3 regions of the Hyphomicrobium denitrificans ATCC 51888 genome follow, and region 1 is predicted to be linked to each of the others. Evidence: riboswitches for the same ligand, from Rfam matches in the RefSeq annotation. Region 1 holds a riboswitch; each other region holds the start of a gene.
What was found. Region 1 has a riboswitch for cobalamin ahead of cobW (cobalamin biosynthesis protein CobW). Riboswitches for the same ligand answer to the same signal wherever they lie in the genome.
Positions count from the first base shown of each region.

Region 2: linked by a shared signal. The riboswitch ahead of HDEN_RS03635 (TonB-dependent receptor plug domain-containing protein) and the one ahead of cobW (cobalamin biosynthesis protein CobW) in region 1 are both predicted to bind cobalamin.
Region 3: linked by a shared signal. The riboswitch ahead of HDEN_RS03960 (ribonucleoside-diphosphate reductase subunit alpha) and the one ahead of cobW (cobalamin biosynthesis protein CobW) in region 1 are both predicted to bind cobalamin.

Region 1 covers NC_014313.1:2,771,562-2,774,835, forward strand. Annotated here, with positions in the region: gene cobN (cobaltochelatase subunit CobN) at 1-659, opposite strand, end outside; gene cobW (cobalamin biosynthesis protein CobW) at 659-1,696, opposite strand; cobalamin riboswitch at 1,854-2,036, opposite strand; gene cobU (bifunctional adenosylcobinamide kinase/adenosylcobinamide-phosphate guanylyltransferase) at 2,096-2,620, shown strand; gene cobO (cob(I)yrinic acid a,c-diamide adenosyltransferase) at 2,623-3,243, shown strand.
Region 2 covers NC_014313.1:768,109-771,382, forward strand. Annotated here, with positions in the region: gene mtoX (methanethiol oxidase) at 1-164, opposite strand, end outside; gene HDEN_RS18605 (LysR family transcriptional regulator) at 401-745, shown strand; gene HDEN_RS03630 (carboxymuconolactone decarboxylase family protein) at 786-1,133, opposite strand; cobalamin riboswitch at 1,447-1,665, shown strand; gene HDEN_RS03635 (TonB-dependent receptor plug domain-containing protein) at 1,909-3,274, shown strand, end outside.
Region 3 covers NC_014313.1:846,429-849,702, forward strand. Annotated here, with positions in the region: gene HDEN_RS03960 (ribonucleoside-diphosphate reductase subunit alpha) at 1-1,253, opposite strand, end outside; cobalamin riboswitch at 1,362-1,574, opposite strand; gene prpC (bifunctional 2-methylcitrate synthase/citrate synthase) at 1,665-2,852, opposite strand; gene HDEN_RS03970 (MBL fold metallo-hydrolase) at 3,205-3,274, opposite strand, start outside.

The DNA of each region.
Region 1 (3,274 bases):
CGTTGCTCCAAGGCATCGGCAATCGCATCGATGGGTGCAACGTCGCCCGCCAACAGGTGCGATCGATAGAAGACGATGATGGCGGAGCCACGTGCGGACCTTTGCAGGCTTTCGCGATAGACGCCGTAAGCGGGTATCGCGCGAACGCGCGGCAAAGCCTCGGTGCTGCCACCGGCACGCGCCAATACGGAGCTGAGCGCCGCACGGGTGTTCTCGATGCCGCCCTCGTCGAGCAGAGCTTCGAGATTGGCCAAGTCATCGGCGGGAAGTGTCGAGAGCGCCGCGAGACGCAAGTCCGGCCGCCCGTCGCCGGGAACGATCGCCAACGCGATGCCAAGCTCGCGGCAGCGCTTGCTCAGTTGCTCGCCGCCGTAGCGCCAATAGTCGAGGCCGCCGAGCAAGCGCACGAGAATGGCCTTCGAGCCGTTCATCGTCGCATCGATGAAAAGATCGACGGACATCGGATGGCGGAGCGCGCTTAAGTTGACGACGCGCAAGCTCGGCCGTTGTGCTTCGGGCACGTCGCGGAATGCGGCGGCGGCCATCGCCAAATCCGAATCCGAAAACGAAAGAACCAGAATGTCCGCGGGCGAGAGACCGAGGTCCTGCACGGCGGCAGCCTCGTCAAGCTCTCGTGCCTCGCGGACAACGATGTGCATCAGCTCTCGCCTGTCAGCGTGCGGACGATGGCGTCGCGGTCGAGACCTTTTTGTCCGATGACGACGAGGCGGCCGACGCGCGCTTCATCGGGCTGCCAGGCGCGCTCGTAACGCGTGTCGACGCGCTCGCCCACGCCTTGCAGCAGCAGCCGCATCGGTTTGCCGCCGATCGCCGCGTAGCCTTTGACGCGTAGAACGTCGTGGGCGTTGGCGATGGCCTTGGCGCGCGATGCGAGATCATCCGGCGTTGCGACTTCCGGCACGTCGACGATGAAGGTTTCGAAGTCGTCGTGATCGTGCTCGGCCTCATTGTCGTGATGCGAGGGACGCGCCGCGAGGTCGTCCTCGGCGGCAGCTGACAATCCGAGCAGGACGCCCGCAGGCACCTGCCCTTCGCGCGCGGCGACGATTTTGATCGCACGCGGAATGCTGCGCTTGATTTCGTCCGACAGCGTCTTGATGTCGTCGTCCGACAACAAGTCGGCCTTGTTCAGCACGACGAGGTCCGCGCAGAGCAACTGATCCTCATACACTTCTTCCAACGGGTTTTCGTGATCGACCGAAGGATCGGCTGCGCGCTGCGCCGCGACCTTCTCCGGATCGTCCACGAAGCGGCCTGCCTTGACGGCCGGTCCATCGACGACGGTCACTACGCCATCGACGGTCACGCGGTTGCGGATATCGGGCCACTCGAACGCCTTGACCAGCGGCTTCGGCAGCGCGAGCCCCGACGTTTCGATGATGATGTGCTCGGGCGCGGGCTGGCGCGACAGCAGCGTTTCGAGCGTTGGAATGAAATCGTCGGCGACGGTGCAGCAGATGCAGCCGTTGGTCAGCTCGACGATGTTTTCTTCCGGACAGTTCTTGATACCGCATGAACGCAGGATCGTGCCGTCAACGCCGACGTCGCCGAACTCGTTGACGATCAGCGCGAGGCGGCGGCCTTCGGCAGTTTCAATGGCGTGACGGACAAGCGTGGTTTTGCCTGCGCCGAGGAAACCCGTGACGATGGTGACTGGAACTTTACGTGCGGACATTCGGTGCTCCCGATGCAAACTTTCAAATTGAGAACGGCGACGCATGCGCGGGGCCGTGCGGCGACTTCAGATTTCGCCGCCTAGGGGAGCGCACCGAATGGCGCGAGACATGCCGTGTGCTGCATCTTAACCTTTCCGCGCCCCGCCGGCGCCGGTTCGAGTTGGGTATCCGACGGCAGGTTTCCTGGCTCACGGGTCGCGGCATCTGGCAACCTTCCCGGGATCTCCCAGTGGTACTTTTGCCATGTGCTCGCCGCTTACAGTTGCGGGGGCAGCTGCGGAGTTCAACCGCATTCCCTTCGAAACCCTCTTGCGAGGGACCATCAGCCCAATCGATAAGTGACACCCCGTGCTTCGTCAATCGCCCAACGCGCCCTACACATCGATCGAAAGGCCATTATGTCCGATGCCATCCTGCCGCCTTTAACCCTTGTGCTCGGAGGCGCGCGGTCCGGCAAAAGCTCGTATGCGGAAGGGCTGATCTCGGCGTTGCCGCGGCCGTGGGCGTATGTCGCGACGGCGGAAGCGTTCGACGAGGAAATGCGTCAGCGCATTGCGCATCATCAGGCGCGGCGCGGACCGGATTGGGTTCAATACGAGACCCCGCTGGACATCGCCGCGACGCTTGCGGGAGAGGCCGCCGATCAGCCGTGCCTCGTCGATTGCCTGACGCTCTGGCTCTCGAACCTGATGCACGCCGAGCGGGATATCGCGTGCGAAACAAGCGCGCTCGTCGACGCGCTTTCGAAACGGTCCGCACCCTGTATCATGGTCTCGAACGAGGTCGGGCTCGGCATCGTGCCGGACAATGCTCTGGCGCGGCGGTTTCGCGATGAAGCCGGCTGGCTCAATCAGCGCATCGCAGCGGTTGCGGATTGCGTCGTCTTCGTTGCCGCCGGACTACCGATGACTTTGAAAGGTTGATGATGAGCGCTCCAGAAACGTCCACGGACGAAGCCGAACGTCACAAGTCGAAAATGGCGAAGCGCAAGGCCGTGCAAGACGCCGAGGTCGCGAGCAAGACGATCAAGAAGGGCGTGCTGCTCGTTCACACTGGCCCCGGCAAGGGAAAGTCGACGGCGGCGTTTGGGCTCGCACTTCGCGCGCTTGGCCACGGCTGGCGGATCGGCGTCGTGCAGTTCATCAAGGGCGCTTGGCAGACCGGCGAACGCGATGCGCTGATGCGTTTCGGCGATCAGGTTTCCTGGCACACGATGGGCGAGGGCTTCACCTGGGAGACGCAGGACCGTGAGCGCGACATTGCTGCCGCGACGCGTGCGTTTGCAAAGGCTCGCGAGTTGATGGCCGACCCGACGATCCGTCTGTTGATCCTCGACGAATTGAATATCGCGCTCCGCTACGATTATCTGCCGATCGACGAAGTTGTCGCGGCGTTGCGTGACCGGCGAAGTGATCTGCATGTCGTCGTCACGGGACGGAATGCAAAGCCCGAGCTTATCGCGCTTGCCGATGGCGTCACCGACATGGGTGCCGTCAAGCATCACTTCGCGGCTGGCATCAAGGCGCAGGAAGGCATCGAATTTTAGTGGGGTCGCTTTTCGCACGCATCGATGCGTC
Region 2 (3,274 bases), 1.6 Mb from region 1:
CCGACTCCGACCTCTCCAAGTGTCCAAACGTGGAGAAAGTCTTCTTGCCCCTTAATCAGCGCCGACGTGTATGGCGAGTTGCAGGTTTCGTCCGCGATCGTCAGCGTCGGCCCTACGACGAACAGGGCCAATGCGCAAACGCTCGATTTAAGTAGCTTCCTCACTTCGTTTCCTCCTCCGCGGCTGCTGTAGCAACCGGTTTCATTTTGACATACGTGACCGAAGCTAATGGCAGGGCGGGAGGAAGTTAAATTTTGTTTCCCTATACAAATTATTCCATTTTCCTATAGGTCAGAGACGGGCGAAGAATGTTCTGGTTTTCGAGTATCGCTTCGATATTTTACTGACCTCAGTCCCGCTCTTTCCGGGGATGGAAAAATGATCAGCTCAGGTTGATTTCATGAATTTTCGGCAGCTGCGATATGTTCAAGCGCTTGCTGAGGAAGGGTCGTTTCTTGCGGCAGCGCAGCGATGCGAAGTCTCTCAGCCCGCACTTTCGAGCGGGATTGCACGTCTCGAAGCCAGTCTCGGTCAACGCATATTTGAACGTACGACACGTAGCGTAGCACTGACTGATTACGGCAAGATCATTTTGCCATCCATTATCGACGCGATCAATGCGGTCGAACGAATGCGTGATCTCGCCGTACCGTCAGTACCGCGTGCGCAACTGAAAGTGCGTGAAAGGCGAGCCTTTCCGCGACAGATTACGGGTGCCGAACTCGGCAAAAGCAGGGTTCGATGATATGGCGGACATTCCGCCAAATCTTCAGGCTTCCGGCACTCTATTTTTTTGAAGCCGCGTCGACTGCGTCCAGCGCGCGGGCCGAATACACGAGGGCAGCGCCCGCGTTCATGGCGATCGCGACGCCGAGTGCTTCGGCGACCTCTTCCGTCGTTGCGCCGCTCTCAACGGCTTTCTGCGAATGCACCGAGATGCAGCCGTCGCATCGCGTCGTTACCGCAACGGCGAGCGAAATCAATTGCCGGGTTTTCTCATCCAAGTGATTGGTCTTCGCACCCGCGCCGCTGGCCATCATGTATCCTCCGACGGAATCGGGCGAGAGCTTGCTGAGTTCTCCGATGCGGCCCATCAGAGCGCCGCGATAGTTCGACCAATCCATGAGGGACATGCTCAACTCCTTATGAAAGACCCTGCGATGAGGGTATCTGCGCGTTGGTAGGCATTCTCGACGTGGCTCAGAAAAGTATTTGCGCCAGTCTCCGGCGAGCAAAAACTTCGAGCCTACCTACTACATGGTAGGGCGGATTTCAATCCGTCAGCGATTTCGGCGAATTCGTCGGCGGCGATGCTTAAAATCCATCGGTTTGCGCTGACCGCGAATTAGATGCCTGGTTGCCATTCGCGGTGTTGCCGATTTGTCGACGTTGTCGCGGTTGACATTGTTTGAGAATAATTTCGTTGACTGCTGCGTGAGCGCTGTATGGAATGCGCGATGTGACGGTGCTCTGATCGGTGCAAGCCGGTACGAGCTAAGAGGGAACACGGTAAGACGTAAGTCGATGCCGTGGCTGCGCCCGCAACTGTAAACGGCAAGTCGTCTCCACATTACGCCACTGATATTCCGCATCGGAAAATTGGGAAGGCAGGAGACAGACGTTCGAGCCGTGAGCCAGGAGACCTGCCGACACAAGTCGCCCATCCTCAGTGCGGGACGCCTGCAGGAACGGAATGCCGGAGTGGCGGCTGATGTGCAACCGATCGGGAGCAGCGTCAGGGCTGGCAAGAGACATGATCACGAACTAGCAAAAACATTGAGCATGCCTTGATGCGTCAAGGATAACTGCGCTTCGCGTCCAGCGAGTAAGCGCACGCTTGGTGTTGTGCTGTGAAATGCGCCACTTCTGCTGAAGCTCCCGTCACTTATTTGAGACGGGGGAACATACATGTCGTTGAATGCGTCGGGAAAAACCGCGAGCCATGCGCTCAAGTCGGTTCTTTTTTCCGCGAGTGCGCTCGCCGGCGTTGCCAGCTATGCCGTATCGGCATCCGCGCAGGTGACCGAGCTGGAAGGCGTGACGATCTATTCGGCAAACCAAACGCCGATGGATGCGTCCAAAGTGGGCTCGAGCGTGGAAATCATCACGCAGAAGGATATCGAGAGCCGCGGCCAGACGTACGTGAAGGACTACCTGGCTACGCTTCCGGGAGTAAGTTTCACTCAGAACGGTCCACCAGGAACGACGTCGGGCATCTTCATTCGCGGGGCTTCGTCGAGATACGTCAAAGTGCTTGTCGATGGCATGGATATATCCGATCCGTCGGCGCCGCAGACGGCCGTTTCGTTCGAGCATCTTCTCGTCGGCGATGTTTCACGCATCGAGGTTTTGAAGGGTTCGCAAAGCACGCTCTACGGTGGCGACGCCGTCGGCGGCGTGATTACCATTGAAACAAAGGCCGCGCAGAAGCCCGGTTTCTTTCAGCAGGGCAACATCGAAGGCGGCCAGTATAGCACCATCAACGGCTCCTACACGGCTGGTTACGCGGCTGCGAACGGCAGCAATATTTCGGCGACGATTCAGGGTGTCGGAACGGATGGGTTTTCTGCCTACGCCTACGGACGCGAAGACGACGGTTATCGCAATCTGACGTTCTCCGGCCGCGGGGAGTACTTCCTCACGCCGTCGTGGAAAGTGTTTTTCGCTGCCCGCGCACTTGATGCCAAATACAGTTATGACGGTTATCCGCCGCCAGATTATGTATTCGGCGACTCGCTTGATAACGGAACGACGACGCAACAGGCTGGTCGCGTCGGCACTGAATTTTCACTGCTCAACGGCGCGTTTCAGAACACGCTCGCCATCCAGGGCATGAACGTCCGGCGCGAGACGTTCGACGACAAGACGCGTAACGGATGGTTCGACGGCGATCGCATCAAGGGCGAATACAAGGGCGTTTTCAAGTTCAACGATTCGCTCTCGTTGCTTGCGGGCGCCGACTGGGAGCGAACCGGCGCTTCAACCAACAGCAATACACATCGAGAGACGATGGATCTCAATGGGTATTACGCGCAGTTGATGATGGAGCCCATTCAGGGGCTGTTTCTGACCGGCGGTGGCCGTATCGACGATCACAGCACCTTTGGAACCTTTGATACCTACCGCATAACCGGCGCGTATCTCATTCCGGGGACGGAAACGAAGTTTCACAGCAGCGTCGGCACGGGTTTCCGCGCGCCGAGCCTCTACGAGCTTTATGATACGGATTTCGGACGCAGGGGCCTGCAGCCTGAGACGAGCTTCGGTTGGGACG
Region 3 (3,274 bases), 1.7 Mb from region 1:
TCGCCGTTGGTTCCTTTGATGTGGGCGCCAAGACCACGGACGCGCGTCCAATCGTTGCCAAGGCCGCCCGAATATTTCGCGAGCAGGGCGTTGTCCTTGATCGACTTGAAGATGCCGTCGAGGTCGTCGGGGACGGTCGTCAGGAAGCACGATGAAAGTTGCGGCCGTGGCGTTCCAGCATTGAATAGCGTCGGCGTCGAACACATGAAATCGAATGTCGAAATAAGATCATAAAATTCGATTGCCTTGGCTTCGCGATCGATCTCGCGCAGTGCCAGACCCATTGCGACGCGCATGAAGAAGGCTTGCGGCAATTCAAAGCGAATGCCGTGCGTCTGCAGAAAATAACGATCATAAAGCGTCTGCAACCCGAGATACTGGAAGATACCGTCGCGCTCGGGCTTCAGCGCGCCGCCAAGCCGGTCGAGATCGAAGCGAGCGAGTTCCGGATCGAGCAGATCGGCGACGATGCCCTTCGCGATGAAGGCGCGGAAATACTCGGGATAGCGCTCGCCCATCTCGGATTGGCGCGCTTCGTCGGTGCGGCCGGCGACGAAAGACAACGCTTCGCGGCGTAGCTTGTCCATCAGCAGGCGCGCAGTGACGAAAGTATAGTTGGGTTCCGTTTCGATGAGCGTGCGGGCGGCAAGAACCGGTGCATCGGCGAGTTCGTCGCGCGTTATTCCATCGTAAAGATTGCGCTGCGTTTCGCTTAGAATGGCTTCGGCCGAAACGTCTGCGAGGCCGGCGCACGACTCCTCGATCAGCTTGCGAAGGCGCGCGGCATCGAGCGGCGCGAGGCTTCCGTCCTTGGACTTGACGCTGATTGACGGCATCGTGGGAATGGGTGCCGCAGTTTCGGCGGCGCGTTCACGCTTGCGCTCCTCGCGATAGAGAACATAAGCGCGCGCCACTTTATGATGCTCACCGCGCATTAGCGCGAGTTCGACCTGATCCTGAATTTCCTCGATGTGAAACGTGCGCTCCTGCACGCCGCGCCGGGTCAGTGCCACAACGATTTGCGATGTCAGCCCATCGACGGTCTCGTGCACGCGCCGCGAGGCCGCCGCTCGTCCGCCTTCGACGGCAAGAAATGCTTTCGTCAGAGCGACCGAGATTTTGCTGGCATCGAACGGCGTGACGCTGCCATTGCGGCGGATGACCTGAAACACAGGGTCGACCGTCGCTTTGGGAATGCCGGTGCTCGAGGATTCGTAGTGTTGGGAAGGTCGTGCTTCTAGTGTGATAGACATCGGCAAACCCCTGTATGAAAGGGGGCTTGGGCCGCATGGGACGCGCATTCAATCCGCGTGCGACGGCACGTGGAACGAACCAATCCATCGGGACACCCCGCCCGCGGAGGAAAAACATCGTCGCGGGCAGGTCTCCTGACTCGCGGGTCGTTGTTTCCTGTCTCGCCTTCCCGACGCTTGCTGCATCAGTGGCCTATTCGACAGGAAACTCGCCGCTCACAGTTGCGGGGGCAGTCCCGGCATTGCATCTCGACGATGCGCACCGGGTTCCCTCTTAGCGCTGAGCGATGAAACTCAGCGACCCATGACGAAGTCATAAGGCTCTGATTCTCGTGGAGCCTCAATATCTAGCTCAATGTATTCGCCTGAATACAAACTCTTGTGAGTTGTTGTGGGTAGTGTGTGGATTGTTCACGCGGCGTGCTGGCAGACGCGGGTCTGATCACGTTCCGAAATCGGGATCAACGGCGTACTGTCCGGCCCGATATAATTGGCTGTCGGGCGAATGATCTTGTTGTCCTGACGCTGTTCGATGACGTGTGCGCTCCAGCCTGCGATCCGCGCCATCGCGAAGAGCGGCGTAAACATAGAAGCCGGAATGCCGAGAAGATCGTAGAGCACGGCCGTGTACCAATCGACGTTGGCGAACATGCCTTTCGAGTCCGCCATCGCAGTCTCGATGGCTTCGGCAACCGAAAGAACTCCGGAGCCCTCGAACCGATTAGCAAGTCCGTGTGCAAGTGTCCGCAGGATGTCCGTGCGAGGATCGCTTACGCGATAAACGGGATGCCCGAAGCCCATCACGACTTCCTTGTTCGCGATGCGCGCACGAATGTCGGATGCGGCCTGCGCGGCGTTTCGGTAGCGCACGATCACGTCGTAGGCTGCCTGGTTGGCGCCGCCGTGCTTTGTGCCGCGGAGCGCGCCAACTGCGCCGATCACTGCGGAATAAAAATCCGATCCTGTTGCGGCGATTGATCGTGCGGTGAATGTAGAGGCGTTGAATTCATGCTCGGCATAAAGGACGAGCGAGGCTTGGAGCACGCGGACTTGCTCCGCATCTGGCGCGGACCCGTGAAGCAAATGGAGGAACTGTCCGGCAACGGTGTCCTCTCCGGTGTCGAGGCTGATCCTCTGACCGTTGTTGGCGTAGTGGTACCAATAGAGCAGCATCGAGCCCGAGGATGCGATCAGGCGATCGGCGATTTCACGCGTGCCATGGATATTGTGGTCGCTTGCTTCGGGGAGAGCGCAGCCGAGCGCCGAAATCCCGCTGCGCAGAACATCCATCGGATGCGCGGCTGCCGGCAGCGCTTCGAGCACGCGCCGCACGGTTATAGGAAGGACGCGCAAACCGGCGAACTTGCGGCGGTAGGCGGCCAGTTCCTCGGCGGTTGGTAGCGCGCCGTGAATGAGAAGATAAGCAACTTCTTCGAACGTGCAGCCTTCGGCAAGGTCACGAATGTCGTATCCGCGATAACGCAAGTTGTCGCCGCCGGGAATGACTGAGCAGATCGCCGTGCTGCCGGCAACGACTCCGGAAAGAACGACGGATTTCTTTCCGGCAGACCTTTCGAGGGTTGCGAGATCGTGAACCATTGATGTCCTCATGAAGTGAAGATTTGCAATCGCCGCGCGCCATTGTGCTGGCGCTTGTTTCGCCATGCGCAAAGTATCAAGCCCCGCGAGCGTCATGCGAAAGCGCTGAAAATGCGAAGCTTTGCGAAGCCTCGCATGTGAATTGGCGAATGCGGATGGAGCGGCGCACGTTTGAGGCAGCGCGATCTTGAAGCACGCCGAGCTTTCGCACCTGACGTAAATGCATTCTCTGTTGGCTATCGCGCAGACCTGCTTTGCGCTGAAGCCGCTGTGGTCTCGCGACTAGCAGCGAGACATCGCTCCAACTGATACCGTTGATAATAGGAGGTCGCCTATTCTTTTTGTTGGACACTTAGAGGTTCATGTTCATCGGCGCCGGGAGGTAGCGGAAGCCTTCTCCCTGTTTCACGAAGTGACCGTAA